2 linked regions of the Microbulbifer sp. A4B17 genome follow. Each later gene encodes a partner of the first gene's protein in a complex. Links are inferred from orthologs where the notes say so. Each region holds a gene or a part of one and is shown on either strand. Other genes may lie near its edges. The genes, in order: tsaB and tsaD.

Region 1 (11,845 bases):
AGGCCCATGCGAATTTTAGCAACCAACTCTGTTTGCAGATCCCCTAATACAGAATGAGGTAACGGGGCCTCTTCAATAATTAAACGGCTATCCATCAATGCGAGATAAATGGCCTTATCGCGATCATTTAGATGACCGGGAACATTACTTGATTGGGTATTGAAATATTTATTTCGTTCATGCTTTGTATCAGGTGTGGGAGTATTATATATACCGAGATACTGATCATATATCAATTTTAAAGTATTGGTATCAAACATCCCTAGTAATTCAGTAGCATCAACCACCCTCTTAGGGTGAGCCTCGTAAGTCCAACCAGCCCGCACCACATAACGGGCACCCTGAAAATTTTCAATATAGAGCTGTATCAAAAGTTAAATCCTATTAACTACCGACCACTAATTTAACAGTTATTAAATAACCGAATCCATTCAGAATTGCTAAAGCAGTATCTCGTGTCTGTTACCGCAAAGTTGATTGAACTTACTTCCATCTAAAAACATAACCCTTATGCTATAGTCGGCCTGCATTAACAGCTGACGGTCAAAAAACAACCTCACGCCACTGGGTAACGTCTATATAAGCTCCACTGGATAGCAGTCCCATCAAACCTGGCATCATCAAACTACCCACTCTACCTTTTAATTAGTGCTTTCTACTAACAGCCAAGATAGCGATAAAACCTGCCAAAACAATAGATAAATTCATAAACTACCCACAATTTATAATTATCTGCTAAATTTTAACTAAATAGTTACAAAACATACCCAGAAATTCCCGAGCTTATTGTCTTAAGCATCAAACATGATGCTCAAAAGAATGACTTAACCCGGGAAACTAACTTAATTTTGAATTTCGTGACAGGAAAAAACGATTACAGCAGAATACACAGTAAGCGCCACGAATAGATGAAAAGTTTGATCCAATATCAATTATTATCTATCGATAAAAGCAAATTCAGACAAATACCCCACTATTTATTAATTTTAATACAGCAAGCTACAATTTATAGTTTTAAATAGTGACAGGAACACACAGCATACCAGACTCCTAATCTCTCTCAAAAATATACTTAAGGCCTAAAATCGTTCCTCCAATCTAAATCCATATATTTTATTATATGTATCTATCATCAATATAACGAATCTTCAATATACGAGATCGGCTAGATAATCCAGCCGATCTCAAAAAAACATCAATTACTTACGATAAAACTGCTCGATTTCCCAGAGTAGCTGGAAATATTTCCGCTCCAACCACTTTTCCAGTTTCCATAATGTTTTATTCGGTAAGTACCTGATGGTGTATCTTCTCCAATAATCCACTGCCCTTCTGCAAATGAACAAGCCATACAATCAATAGCCGTATCCCGTGTCCAAATAAAACGTGTATCTAAATCATCGTCACTAAGATAAGTTTCCCAACTGCCATTAACTTTGCGCTGTACTTCAATAAAAGTACCTTCAGTTTTTGGATCGTTGCGGGGATGGCCGGAACGAAAGCTAACAGATACCATATCACCTATGCTGTAACTACTATTTACATCATCCCATACCTGTCCAAAGGACTCCCACAGGCGCTTATCATCATAAACAACTCCAATGACATTAATAATTTGATCATCAGATAAATCCTCAGGAGTAGGCCCAGGAGCTATTTCCACACCATTGACCATTGCATAAGCCATTTCGGTATATATTTGTCGATAAGCCGCAAGGGTATTCGGACCATAAATTGTGTGAGCTCCTTCATAATGCTGTCTGTCATATTCTTCTGGGGTAGTTATGTAACCGGAATAGGCATTTGCCAAACCTGCAATCACAACGGTAGTGACACCACTCTCCTCCAAAGCTGACAATACTTCTGCCTCGAGACGCCGTCCTGCCATGGTGGTCATTTCACCTGGCGCAGCTACCAGAGCAATAGATCCTATACGAAATAGCTGGAAAGGCAGGTAGGGTGTATAAAGTGCCTGACCAACCACTTCGCGCTCTACAAACGTAGGTTTGGGGTACTGGCAGGGATCATCTTGAGTATCTTCATATACTGCTGCTGCAGAGAATAGATTCATTAAGCCAAAAAGGGGATAGCCATCAATCACTGACTCGAATAACCCTGCACTTCTATCCCAGTCCTCACCCTCATTTTCCACAGACATCCCTTCAAAAATTCCATCAATTTCACTGGGGCCATCCCAGGTTGACCCCGCGGTAAATGACCAGCCCACTGCGCCTTCACAAATTTCCTGCTGTCCATCACCGGTAAATTCACCAGCTACGGTATACCCCGGGAAATAGATGTGTTGATGCCGATAATCCAAGCTATCTTCAAGCTTCACAGATGCTGATTGATAAAGTGACTGTGCTTTGGCAACTTGCTTTTCTGCGGCTAAAATTAAGCTGTCATATTCAGTATTTCCACATCCATCTCTGGGTCCACAAATATTCGGGGATGCGTCTCCCAGGTTACTATTGGCAAATGCTGCCGTAAATTCACTTGCTGCACCCTGCTTAACCGCCCAAGATTCTAACAATTGACTCGCCGCACCTTTATGATCGGCGCTGAGTTGACGCTGCCCAGTACCCAAAGAGACATTGTGTACTGCGAACCAATTGATAATTCCCAAAGCATTATTATTTCCATCAACTAGTTTAAGCTGGGTCACTGTTTTATTGGTATCGTACTGGTAATTATTAGAATCAGTATTTCCTGCATAGGGAATCGGATTTCGGTTGATACTGGTATCCAGTAATGTCCCCTGCTCTATAAATATGTCACCTGGAGTTAACCCGCTGTCCGCTTCAACGATTGATTGAAAGATACCATCAACAATGACTTTATAGTTATCTTCGGCATATCCGAGGGCACTCATATTTAGCATGACATAATGATCATAGCCTCCTGGACCAACATGAGTATGTGTGGCGGTCAGCATCACATTCTGTTCAGTATACTTACTATTGCCGTACCAACTCTTTAACTTATCTACAACCCCCTGTTTAACGCCTTGAGGAATTCCCTGTAAGTCTGCCGACACAAAAACTAAACGCTTGTCGTCAGCGCTATCAGAAATCACAAATGCACGTGACCATAAGCGGGTGTGGATCCCCTTCGTCGTTTGACCTGTATCGCCATAACCCACCATACCAACATCAGCTGCCGGTCCTGTAATATCATACTTTCCAACTCCGACAAGCCATTCAGATGAATTTGCAAGTGACGGGTACCCAATGAGTAACACCAGGGCAATAAGACAACCATTAATCATTGTTTTCATTATTTCTCCAGAATCATTTCGTGCAGGAATACACCCGTCGTTTCACGAGCGTGAAGACGTGTCTTATTCACTGAAAGTTGATATCTAAATAGATCGCTGCCGAGTAACTCGGAAACACACTTTTAGACATTGAGCCAATTCAATACTTGGCTTTTATTATTTCGTCCTGAAAAGCAGCTTTATTATTTTCAATAAGCACTTTAAACAGCCATTGCCTCCTTGTCTTTGATGCACTAAAGCTGAAGGACAGATCTAGCGCGCTATTCAGAATACCTTACTTGGCAGTATTTGGTACAATCTATACAAATAATTATCCGCCATAAATCTATTAAACTTCAAACTTGAAAATAGTTATTTTGAGTATCAGCTGATTTTTAAGAGTATAAAAAACCTAAACCTGCTTAAATCAAGCAAATACAGACTAATGGTGCAAAGCCAGGAGGGATGAAGAAGAAATTTTTTAAATATATTTAGTGAAAAAATCAAACAGTTCGAATTACTCACAAATTGCTATTCGACCAGTATTTAATACGGAGATCTTAACTTACCCAAACATTTACATCGGTAATACTGATGACCTAGCTTGTGACGAACCAGTCAAGAATATCCTCCCCTAACATTCAAATCTGCATTATTAAGAAATAATATAAAATCATACACTATATCTTAAAAATTTTTTTAGTATTTGGCGCAGATATACAAATAGCTTTGAACTTTATGTATCTACCTGTCTCTGATTTATCCGGGACAATCCATATAGACACATAAGTAATGCATACTAAATTTTTCCCTCTTTCTCTTTTTATCCTATTGATCTTCTTCTCGCTACCGTCCCGAGCCAGTGTAAGTTGCAATGTACAAATGACTATACAGAGCGAGTGGGAAGATGGATATATGGCTTCAGTAGTTATACGTAATACAGGTGCCGAGCCAATTAGCGAGTGGGAACTTTCATGGCAGTGGCCTTCAGACCAAGAGGTCACACTTATATGGAATGCTACTTCACTACAAAATGAAAACTTAATTTCTGTAGTTGGAAAAGAAGGCTATGTAAAGGTACCTGTTGGCCAAGCCCAATCTTTTGGTTTTAACATTAAATACTCAGGTGGTGAGCAGAAACCTTCTCATATTAACGCTAGTTGTAACGACACCACCAACAATCCTAATCCGCCTTCACGAAGGCTGTTAGATCCTCTTTCACAATACAATCTTATTTTAGGCACTCAAACGATCAATCCTAAGTATACATTCACAAAAAAGGGATCACTTCTTGAGAGTGCTGAGGCTATTTACGAAATGGGTTCTAACTTACTCAAGATTGCCCTTTCTCCCAGCTTGTATAGCGAGTTAAGTAACACCGGGCTCGATTATCAATTCAAGCGAATACTGGAAGAGATTCCAGAATTTCAGCAGGTATTGGAGATGGATTTCTCTATCTACATGTTTTGGGTGGAGGACTCAGGTTCCTGGATGGATAATAAAGGAATGAGTGAAGAAGAGCTTCAGTGGCAGTATGACAAAGTTTATTCACTGGCAGAGTATTTACTAACTGAATATAGCGGCTCCGGTAAAACATTTATGATTGGGCACTGGGAAGGGGATTGGAACCTGGTTCAAAAGACTGATGGGATTAGAGATGACAGTCAGGAAACTATCCCCGCTAAGCGTATACAGGGTCTAATTGACTGGGTCAATATTCGGCAAAAAGCCATTGATGATGCCAAAGCAAATATCACCCATTCGGACGTTAACCTATATCATTATATCGAGGTCAATAGAGTTGAATCTGCAATGCAGGGAAAGGAGCGAATAACCAATGCCGTACTACCCCATACCAATGTAGATTTAGTTTCTTATTCAGCTTACGATCTCACTACCAAAGAAAAGCATTCAGATTTTTCTACTCTTCATAGTGAGTTAACCGCAGCTTTAGAATTTATCAATTCAAATCTTCCCAAGAAATCTGGACTGCCATTCGAAAAAAGGGTTTTCATTGGCGAGTATGGTTACGGGGAATCCTGGTTTAAGGATTGGGGAACCCGCTCTGGCGAAGCTCAGGATATGCTATCACGCAATGTAATAAAAACGGCGCTCCAATGGGGTACTCCATTTATTTTGTACTGGCAAATGTATGACAATGAATATGATAGCTGGATCAATGACTTCACTGGTTACTGGCTTGTTGACAAGGATGGTAATAAAAAGGAGATTTATAATACCCACCAGAAGTACTACAAGGACGCGAAAACATTCTTAAATAACTATTATTTGGAAAACTCCTCCCTCCCATCAGAAAGCGAATTCCGAAGCTATGCCTTAAAATGGTTTGAATCTTCGAAAAATCCTACGCAACAATCCAAACCTGACACTACCCCCACGATACCGGAAGAACCCAGTGAACCTTCAGGCCAATGTAATGTGGAATATACCGTTCAAAGTGACTGGGGAAGTGGCTTTATGGCAAATGTGGTTATTTATAATTTGGGGGAGACTCCTCTCGATGAATGGCAATTGCAGTGGAACTGGCAAGGTAACCAATCAATCACACACTTTTGGAATGCACAAGTCACAGAAAGTAACGGGGGTATAACTGTCACTAGTGAATCACCTATTCGAGCAGGAGAGGCCCAGGCATTTGGGTTTAATGCAAATTATTCAGGGGAAAACATCCCACCAATCATCATTGGCAACTGCAAAGGTACTACCGCTACTGAACCTTCACAGTCTGGCGAATCTCCTCACAAGTCTAATAAAAATTTAAAAAGTAACAGTATTAAGCTGTGGTTTATCGGTGATTCGATTACTTACGGGATGACAACTCTCCCTTATAATTCAAACGGATTTCGTAGCCAGGTCTGGGACTATCTTGTCAAAGCAGCCGATGGCAACTCAATCTTTCCTATAGATAAAGAGTCTACCAGTGAGCAACTAATTCTAAAATATAATGGAAAACATCTAAAAACGATTGGTACTATCTCTGGACCAACAGGCCCTGATGACTTTTCTCAACAAACCAAAAATTACTGGCACTCTGGAATACCTGGAGCTACAACTAACGACTTACTTTGCTATCTTGATCCGAGACACCATCAAATCACCCCTGGCTACAATTTCACCCGCTGCCTCGACTCCATAAATAACTTTAATCAAGTTCTCAACGAAAAGTGCAGGGAGAATGCAAGCAGTACAGATTGGCTCACTAATCAAGCCTGTGATTTAACTCAAGATATAACCTCTAAGGATAGCGTAGTCATACCTATACAGCTCGGGACCAACGACATCACTTTCCTCAGTATGAATAGTGCAATTGATTGTAGCCTTCCAATAAAAGAAGACAGTGAATCAGCACAGCAACTAAATGGAGTCGTCAATAATATTATATCGTCACCCCATAACATCAGTGGCACATCAATAACAGATAGAATACAAAGTTACTTTGAGAGCATAGATATACCTTCTGATAAAATTGTATTCTTAATTTCAACCATCCCTCGTCGAACTGAAATGGACGGACAAGATCCGAAAAATTACTGTACTGATTTTTATAATCAAAAAATAAGGAAAACTCTGTCTGAGGCCTCCAACACCAAAAATATTTTCTTTGCAGAGCAAGGGAACATTATCCCTACTGGAGATCCAGTACACCCTACAACTCAAGGCCATAAGATTATGGCTTGTAACTTGCTGTATGGTGAAAACCATGGTCATTCGGATATTCTTTCCTGTATTCTCCCCAATAACATTCCTGATGAAGGGCTATTAAAAGCAATAGATCATATATCCAACTAGCTGGAAGTTCGTCTAACAGGCCCTGATTAACAATTTTCAGGGCACTGCTTTTAAAATCGCCAGTAACTTAGGGGATCCCATTACAATTCAATCCGATTTTAAAAATTGGGGTAGAAGCCAACCTATTTATTAACAAGGCTTACGAATTGGTCTCTATACTCTGCCCACATTACTTTTCCTGAGAACTTACTAAAATCGACTTTTTTTAATTTAGAACCCGACGACAATGACAGGTACATTGATTCCAACTTCAGTATTGCGTCGCTACAACTCGAATAGAGGAAAGGTTTAGGATAGAACTCCGGATAGCACTGTTCATCGGGCACTAAAGGAGTCGCTCCGAGGATAGCCGCTTCCATTACCGCCAATCCCTGAAATTCATGGTAAGCCGTAGATAAGAATATATGGCTATGTCGCAGTACTTGACGATAGTCTTTAGCACTTTCGAGATATCCAAATATTAGTAGATGTCCAGCAAATTCCTCTTGTATTTGAGTAAACTCAGTGGGGCTATTGCGAAATGATTGCCCCATCAGATTGACAACAAACTTAACGTTGCTAGCTTTCAAGCCCCGGAGGATTTCCAGCAATCGGTCTGCACCTTTGTCATACTCCCAGCGGGCGGCCCAACTGATAATTAAGGTATCTTCACCAGCCTCACCCAAATAAGCATTCTCTGCTCGGCAACTCCAAGAAAATACCTCGTCATTTGCCCTACTATCAAAAACGATATCTTCTATAGGTACGGGAAGAACTCGTGATTTTTCTTTAATCTCTTCACAAACGCCTTGCGGAACACAATCGGGAAAGCGCTTTAGTAATTTTTCAGTGCCCTCTAACAAGGTGCGGCGGTTGTATTCGGAGTTAAATAGGACCAGGTCACAAGCCAAAGCCGTGTAAATATTCAGTAACTGGGGCTCAATCGAGCGAAAGGCATCGGAGCTAACTGGATATGCAAACTGATTCTCATGGAAATACACAACTGTGGGCACCCCTACGATTTCGGGGACTAATCCGCGCAAAGCACTCAGGTCAGTCATTGATGTGGCAACAATCAAATCCCAACCCTGCTTTAGAACTTGCGCAGGTTTCCCTCTACCCCAGGAAAGGCTGTTACCGCGAATACGCCAACTAAAGTAACGTGGAGGCAAAGTGAGTAGGGTCCATTGCCACTCGGGAAATGCCTTTACCAATCCTTCGCGCCAACGCTTGTGACTATCCGCATCATAAGCAGAGAGTAGTAAAACTTTCATAGAGTGGTAACAAAAAGGAATGATACCGGGATCAAACTTAACCCCGGTAGGTATTGATGGAACGAATTAATCGAAGGATCGTACATTCATTAAGCGTGCGAACAAACTGGAGGTATCCCAACGAGCCCCTCCGATGGCCTGTACTTCGCTGTAAAACTGATCCACCAGAGCAGTAACTGGCAATAAGGCGCCGTTGTGCTGTGCCTCTTGAAGCACTATCGCCAGATCTTTACGCATCCAATCCACAGCAAAACCATGATCATACTCTCCAGCCAGCATGGTTTTTGACCGGTTTTCCATTTGCCAGCTTTGCGCAGCCCCCTTGGAAATCACATCAACTACCTGTTCCCCATCTAAACCGGCAGCTTTGGCGAAGTGTAAGCCCTCAGCAAGCCCTTGAACTACACCTGCAATACATATTTGATTGACCATTTTACACAACTGACCGCTGCCTACAGGTCCCATCAGGTTGATCGCTCTTGCATAGCTGTTGATGAAGGGCTGTACTTTGTCGAAATCAGCTTTATCTCCCCCGATCATAACCGTCAAAAAACCATTCTCAGCGCCGGCTTGACCTCCAGAAACAGGAGCATCCAGAAAACCGATTCCCTTTTCATTGGCGGCAGCCGCAAGTTCACGGGCAACGTCTGCAGAGGCTGTTGTGTGGTCCACAAACAAAGTCCCTTCAGTCATACTATTGAATGCCCCCTTCCCGCCTGTTACCACCTGGCGAAGGTCACCATCATTGCCCACGCAGGCAAAGACGACCTCTGCACCTTTAGCAGCTTCGGCAGGTGTTGCAAAGCTTTCGCCATCATATTCTTGTAGCCACTGATCCGCACGACTAACTGTGCGATTGTAAATTCGCACCATATGACCCGCATTGGAAAGATGACCAGCCATGGGGTATCCCATTACCCCCAATCCAATAAATGCAACTGTTGCCATTTCTTCTACCCCCATATCATCCAAATAAGTATCGCTCCGAGAATCAGGCGATAGATCGCAAAAGGAGCCATCCCAATGCGGCTAATAAATTGCAGGAAAAAATGAATACATAGATAAGCACTCAGACAAGATAGAACTGTACCCAGCAATAAATCGTTCCATGGCACACTTTCTAGAGTAAGCAGCTCCACCGTCAACAACATAGCGCTGAGCGCGATTACAGGGATGGACATCAGAAATGAAAAACGTGCGGCAGCTTCCCGCTTCATTCCAAGCATCAATCCCGCAGTCATGGTGATACCAGAGCGAGAAGTACCAGGAATCAGGGCCAATACTTGTGAGAAACCAATCAAAAGTGCTTTTTTCCAATTTAACTGGGCCAAGGACTCTACCCTGCGACCCTTGACATCTGCCCACCACAGCAATACGCCAAAGCCGATAGTAGTGGCAGCGATAACACCTGCAGAACGCAAGTGGGTTTCGATATAGCCTTTAAACACCAACCCGGCCAACCCCACGGGAATTGTGGCGAGAACAATCAGCCAGGCCAATCGCCCCTCATCGGTAAACTGTTTGTCCGTAAAACCTCCGAGGCCATCCCTGATTAACACCCAGATATCTTTACGGAAGTAAAATACTACTGCCAATAAAGAGCCAAAATGGACAGCCACGTCGAAGGCCAACCCCTGATCCTCCCAGCCCAATATCTCAGAGGGTAAGATCAAGTGTGCAGAACTGGAGATAGGGAGAAATTCTGTCAGGCCCTGAATCAGGGCCAGTATTACAATCTGAAATGTATCCATGTGCTATTGGGATCGAATTTTTTGTCGTTTTTTCCATGTGACTTCATTGCGCAAATAAACAGGCTCAAGCTCTTCAGCAGTAACAGAATTGCCTTGCTCCAACAATGGAACTGCCAGTTGCGCTATATCCCGAGCGTAAATGAAGCACGCCTGATCAACCGCTTCCAGTGACGCCTGCCGAAAAACGTCGTAGTGCAAGCCCGGGCCCGCCCCATAAATTGGAGCGGAGACCTCTGAATCCTCTAGAGACAACAAAACCTCTTCCGGGTTCTGTACAGCTTCCGGGATCAAGCTCTCACTGGGTGAGTTAGTAGAGTAAACCCCCCAATATACCTGTTGCATGCGTGCATCCAGCATCGCCACTATAGGATATTGTCCCCACTCCGGATGCGAGCGCCGGGCTCCAAGGGCAAGGGCAGCGAGACTGGAAACCGGAACTACCGGCAGATCGGAAGCATAGGCCAACCCCTGCACACTGCTAATTGCAATTCGAAGACCGGTAAATGACCCCGGCCCTTGGCTGACAGCAAGGGCATCCAGGTCGGCGAGCTTCATATCGGCTTCTGCGAGGACTTCATCCACCATTGGCAAAAGGCGACGGGTATGGTCTCGCTCAGCCTGCACGAAACGTTCAATCAATTGGTCATCAGATATGAGAGCAACAGAACAGGCTCCCGAAGTTGTATCCAGGGCAAGTATTTTCACAGCGTTCTTAAACCTGGTCATTAAAAGTGGGGGGGAATTGTGGCACGGGAGCAGAGGGGAGTCATGTCCAATATCGCAACCTACAACTAAAAAACCCCGGCACTAACCGGGGTCTTTTAGGAGCAACCCAAGCATCTTGCTTGTGGCGCCCTTGTAATACAATCCTATGCGGCCTTCTTCGGTGGACGGCCTCGACGAGCTGCACCAGGCTTTGGTGGGCGACCGCGGCGGGCTGGGGCCTTCTTGGGAGCTGCTGCAGTGGCTTTCTTGGGCCGTCCAACTCTTTTTGCCGGCTTGGCTGCTGCAGAAGCCTTCTTTGGACGCCCAACTTTAACTTTCTTCGCCGTGGTAGCGGCGGCCTTCTTGGGGCGACCAGGCTTTTTCGCTGCACTAGCCTTAGCCGCGGGTTTCTTCTTAGTCTTTTGAGCTTCGGCCTTTAATTTAGCCTTAGCTTTCTTCTCTAATTCTTTTACTTTGGCAGCAGCTTTCTTTGCAGCTGTTTTTATCTTGGCTTCAGCCTTCTTCTCAGCGGACTTAAGCTTCTTGGCATGCGCCTTTTCTTTAGTCTTCACCCAGCGCGCTTCAAACGCCTTGAGAGCGGCAGCCAACTCTTTATCCGCTTTACTGGAAAGGCTTTTAGACAGGATTTCCACCTTTTCTTTTGCGGCAGCCTCAGCTATACGCACGGCATCCATAGCCTTGGCTTTGGCAAGATCCATCTTTGCTACTGCCAGCTTGGCACGTAAATCTTTCGCCTTGGTATTGGCGCTGGCCAGCGAAGTCTTTGCCGTTGCCGAACTGCTTTTCTGCGCTCGTGCTTTTGCCTTAGCTACTCGATCCATTTGCGAGTCCAGCGATTTGGTCGCTGATTCTACCGCCTTCTGCGCTTTCACGACTGCTGGCGACGGTGCAGTCGCCTTGGTTGCTCGTTTCGCGCGTGTACCCTTTTTTACTACTCTTGCCATCCCTTGTCTCCTCACTGAAAGAAGAAGTACATCCAAAAGTGTGCCGGCAGCATTGCCTTTTAGCTATCGAATAAAAACTGTAACCGGCCGTTTTTATTACTTATG
Region 2 (4,707 bases), 3.0 Mb from region 1 along the record:
CCAGCTGGATAAACAATGCCAGGTCTGCATTGCCGTCGATGGGGAATTGCTGTGGATTTTCGATTTGTGCCGCCAGCTCCGGGTGGTGCAATAGCAGGGCGATCAGCATGCGCTCTGGCGGCAGGAGATATTGGCTCTGGCGGCGCGGACTGTTGTAACTCGGTCCTGCACTTTCGCTGAAGTTGCTGTCGCGCTGCCAGGGTTCCGGCGGTGTGCGGTGCTCCAGCTCTTCGTGAAGGGAGGGTGCTTGGTTTGGCTCTCCCGGTGCAGCTGTAGGTTGCGGGTGGGGCTGTTGCGGCGCGCGAGCTTTTTCTGTGCGGATAACCTCTTGCAGGGTTTCCTTGTCGAGCCCGGTGCGTGAGGCCAGTTGTTGGAACATCAGCTGGCGGTAGACGCCATCGGGCAGCAGGTCCAGTAGGGGGGCGGCGAGTTTGGACAGGCGCGCGCGGCCGTCCATGGTCTGCAGGTTGATATCTTCGCTCAGCAGGTCGAAGAGAAAATCTTCCAGCGGTAGGGATTGCTCCTTAATTAGCTGCTGGAAACGTTCACCGCCCAGTTGGCGTACCAGGGTGTCCGGGTCCTCGCCTTCCGGCAGTAGCAGGAAGCGCAGGCTGCGTCCGTCCTGCATCTGCGGCAGGGCCGACTCCAGAGCGCGGCGGGCGGCGGCGCGGCCGGCGCGGTCGCCGTCAAAGCAAAACAGTAGTTCCGAGGTATGGCGGAAGGCGAGTTGGATATGGTCTTCGCCACAAGCGGTGCCCAGGGTGGCGACGGCGCAGCGGATATCGAACTGGGCCAGGGCCACCACATCCATATAGCCTTCAACCACAATTAGGCGTTCTAAATTGCGGTTGGTCTGGCGTGCTTCCCACAGGCCGTAGAGTTCGCGGCTCTTGTGGAAAATCGGGGTTTCCGGGGAGTTCAGGTACTTGGGTTTGTCGTCGCCCAGTACCCGCCCGCCAAAGGCGATGGCGCGCCCGCGCTGGTCGCGGATCGGGAAAATAATACGGTTGCGGAAGCGGTCGTAGTGATGGCGCGCGTTGGGCTTGGTGTTGCCATCACTGTCCTGGCGGCGAATGGCCAGGCCTGCCAGTTCCAGTTGATCCGCTTTCTCGGGGGTATCGGCTAATGCATTGAGCAGGTTGTCCCAGCCCGGGGGCGCAAGGCCGATACCAAAGTCCCGGGCAATCTCACCGGAGAGGCCGCGATTGCGCAAGTAGGCCACCGCATTGCCTGCGGCGGGGTGGTTACGCAGTTGTTCACGGTAGTAGTCGGCGGCTTTCTCTGTGAGCTGGTAGAGAGATTGACTCTCCCGCTGGCGCTTTTCTTGCCCCGGTGCCAGTTGTTCCCTGGGAACTTCCAGTCCACGGGTGGCCGCGAGTTTTTCCACCGCTTCTGGGAACGGCAGACGATCGTACTCCATGAGGAAGCCGATGGCATTGCCATTGGCGCCGCAGCCGAAGCAGTAATAAAACTGCTTGTCCGCACTCACGGTAAACGATGGGGTTTTCTCGTCGTGGAAGGGGCAGCAGGCAGAGTAGTTTTTGCCTGTTTTACGGAGCTTGACCCGGCTGTCCACCAGCTCGACGATATCTGCCCTTGCGAGCAGATCGTCAATAAAGTGCTGGGGTATCTTGCCGGCCATGGGGATTCGCTCAGCTTAGGCCAGTTGGGCCTTCACCAGTTTGCTCACCGCGCCCATATCTGCACGGCCTTGCACCTGGGGTTTAACCTGGGCGATGACTTTGCCCATATCCGCCATGCTGTTGGCACCGGTGTCTTTGACGGCGGAGGCAACGATATCGGTGATCTCTGCTTCGCTCAGCTGCTTCGGCAGGAATTCCTGGATAACTTCAATTTCAGCCTGCTCTACTGCTGCCAGTTCAGCCCGGCCAGCTTTCTCGTACTGGGTAATGGAGTCGCGGCGCTGCTTGGTCATTTTGTCCAGCAGGGCGAGGATGCGGGCGTCATCCAGGTCGATGCGCTCGTCGACTTCAACGCGTTTTATCTCGGCGTTGATCAGGCGCAGGGTGGCCAGGCGCTCTTTGTCTCGCGCTTTCATTGCGTCTTTAGTGGCTTGGGTCAGGGTTTCCTTGAGAGTGCTCATAATGAGTGTTCCGGGATTGTTGGCAATGAATTTTGGATCAGGGGCTTAGGATAGCTTGTCTGCTGGGCGGGGGAAATGCGTTAGCCCAAACGAAAAACGGCGCGCGAGTATGGCTCGCACGCCGTTCTTTATAGCTCCGCTACGGGCTAAGCCCGTCCGGCCGCCTCGCTGCGACAGGCTTATGCAGCCTGCGGCTCTTAGTAGAGACGCTGGAACTTGCGGTTTTCGCGCTGAAGCTTTTTAGCGTGACGCTTTACAGCGGCAGCAGCTTTGCGCTTACGAACAGCGGTGGGCTTCTCGTAGAACTCGCGACGACGTACTTCAGACAGTACGCCTGCTTTTTCACAGGAGCGCTTGAAACGGCGCAGGGCGATATCGAAAGGTTCGTTGTCTTTGATTCGTACAGAGGGCATTAGGATACCTGTTAAAATTCGTTTCTCTCGGCCATTCCGGCAATGCTCTCGCAGTTGCATCCGGTGGCCGGTTCACAGCGAGGGCGCAAATTCTAAACACTCCTATACGGGATCGCAACCCCATTTTCCAGTATGATAACCGCCCCTCGAAGTAGTCACGAGAATGAGATCAAGTGCGCGTCCTTGGTATAGAAACTTCCTGCGATGAAACTGGCGTCGCTATTTACGATTCTGAGTCCGGTTTGCTCAGCCATGCCCTGTTCAGTCAAGTGGACCTGCATGCCGATTATGGCGGTGTAGTCCCCGAGCTGGCGAGCCGCGATCATGTGCGCAAACTCTTGCCGCTGATTCGACAGGTAATGAAGAAGGCCGAGACCAGCCCTTCAGACCTCAATGGCATCGCCTATACCGCGGGCCCCGGTCTGGTGGGAGCGCTGATGGTCGGGGCCTGCGCGGCCCGTGCACTGGCCTATGGCTGGGATATCCCGGCGGTGGCGGTGCACCATATGGAAGGCCACCTGCTGGCCCCAATGCTGGAGGATAATCCGCCCGCCTTTCCTTTTGTGGCCCTGCTGGTTTCCGGCGGACACACCCAGCTGGTGGAGGTGCGGGGGCTCGGCGATTACGAATTGATGGGTGAATCCCTGGATGACGCTGCCGGCGAGGCCTTTGATAAGGCCGCCAAAATGCTCGACCTGGATTATCCCGGTGGCCCGCGTTTGGCTGCCCTGGCGGAAAAAGGAGACCCCAAACGTTTTACTTTCCCGCGTCCTATGACTGATCGACCGGGGTTGGATTTCAGTTTTTCAGGCCTTAAAACCTTCACCCTGACGACGGTGCGTAAACACGCCCTTGAGGATGGTTTGCCGGACGAGCAGACTTGCGCAGATATTGCCGCGGCTTTCCAGGAGGCGGTAGTGGACACCCTGGTGATTAAATGTCGTCGCGCTATTAAGGCTTCTGGCTATAAAACCCTGGTGATTGCCGGTGGAGTTTCCGCAAATAAATTATTGCGTGAGCGTTTGGAAACGAGCCTGCGAAAGGATAAGGCCAGCGTCTACTATCCGCGCCATGAATTCTGCACTGATAACGGCGCCATGATCGCCTACGCCGGTAGTTTACGTTTAAAAGCAGGGGAGCAGACGAGCCTTGCGGTAGATGTGCGTCCGCGCTGGCCTATGACAGAATTGCCCAAGACCGAACTTTAAAAATCCCAGGGATAGCCTGGCATTAAAAAGAAAAGAGCCGATAAATGGATATTGTTTATATACGGGATTTAAAGGTGAATACCATTATTGGTATTTACGATTGGGAGCGGGAAGTGCGCCAGATGGTCAGTCTCGATTTGGAGATGGCCTTCGATATTAGTGAGGCGGCGCGCACAGACAATATTGAGTACACACTTAACTATAAAGCGGTGGCCAAGCGCTTGATCGCTTTTATTGAAAGCAGTGAGTTTCTGTTGGTGGAGACCATGGCAGAGCAGGCTGCGGCAATTGTCAGGGAAGAATTTTCTGTAAGCTGGCTGCGACTGCGGTTGTCCAAGCCGGGTGCGGTCAGAGGGTCCAGGGATGTGGGTGTCATTATTGAGCGCGGCGAGAGGCCGGCAAAAGGTGCAGCAGCGATGTCTGCGGGAGTGTAAACGTGGCTCAGGTGTATCTCAGCCTCGGCAGTAATATCAATCGTGCGCAATATATCCGCGCAGCGCTGAATGCCCTGGCCGGGCGGTTTGGCGAATTACAGGTGTCCCGGGTCTTCGAAAGTGAAGCGGTAGGTTTTCAGGGCGATAACTTTTACAACCTGGTGGTGGGGCTGCAAACTGACCTGCCGGTAGGGCAGCTGGCCCTGTGTCTGCGCGGTATTGAAGATGCCAACGGCCGCCTGCGTTCCGGTCCCAAGTTCAGTGCACGAACTCTGGATATTGATATTCTCACCTATGATCACCTGACAGGAACTGTCGACGGGGTAAAATTGCCTAGAGGTGAGATTGTAAAAAATGCCTTTGTTTTACAGCCTCTGGCAGAGATTGCACCGGAAATATTGCATCCGGTCGAGCAGAAGACTTACCGTCAGCTGTGGAATGAGTACGACCAGGCTTCACAAAAATTGTGGCCGGTAGAATTTATTTGGCCGTGATTCCAATAATTTTTTAAAAAATGCAGATAAAAAAGCAGCCCTTTGAGGCTGCTT

Evidence for each region.
Region 2: the proteins of tsaB (region 1) and tsaD are in contact, whole or in part, in a solved structure (PDB 4WQ4), measured with the Escherichia coli proteins. The link is inferred for Microbulbifer sp. A4B17 from one-to-one orthologs.

Annotation. Positions count from the first base shown.
Region 1 is NZ_CP029064.1:3,479,707-3,491,551, forward strand. Bases 8,925-11,845 are described here. They hold tsaB (tRNA (adenosine(37)-N6)-threonylcarbamoyltransferase complex dimerization subunit type 1 TsaB), read right to left. Parts: upstream 10,776-11,845; coding sequence 10,074-10,775; downstream 8,925-10,073. Other genes in these bases: BTJ40_RS15375 (NAD(P)-dependent oxidoreductase), read right to left, coding at 8,925-9,267; BTJ40_RS15380 (undecaprenyl-diphosphate phosphatase), read right to left, coding at 9,273-10,070; BTJ40_RS15390 (hypothetical protein), read right to left, coding at 10,940-11,740. Also shown: BTJ40_RS15355 (DUF6531 domain-containing protein), read right to left, coding at 1-371; BTJ40_RS15360 (neutral/alkaline non-lysosomal ceramidase N-terminal domain-containing protein), read right to left, coding at 1,196-3,277; BTJ40_RS15365 (cellulose binding domain-containing protein), read left to right, coding at 4,139-7,066; BTJ40_RS15370 (DUF3524 domain-containing protein), read right to left, coding at 7,189-8,319; more of BTJ40_RS15375, read right to left, coding at 8,386-8,924. UniProt on the Escherichia coli protein: Required for the formation of a threonylcarbamoyl group on adenosine at position 37 (t(6)A37) in tRNAs that read codons beginning with adenine.
Region 2 is NZ_CP029064.1:500,786-505,492, forward strand. The notes cover bases 1,873-4,707. They hold tsaD (tRNA (adenosine(37)-N6)-threonylcarbamoyltransferase complex transferase subunit TsaD), read left to right. Parts: upstream 1,873-2,690; coding sequence 2,691-3,725; downstream 3,726-4,707. Other genes in these bases: BTJ40_RS02200 (GatB/YqeY domain-containing protein), read right to left, coding at 1,873-2,104; rpsU (30S ribosomal protein S21), read right to left, coding at 2,302-2,517; folB (dihydroneopterin aldolase), read left to right, coding at 3,770-4,159; folK (2-amino-4-hydroxy-6-hydroxymethyldihydropteridine diphosphokinase), read left to right, coding at 4,162-4,653. Also shown: dnaG (DNA primase), read right to left, coding at 1-1,642; more of BTJ40_RS02200, read right to left, coding at 1,658-1,872.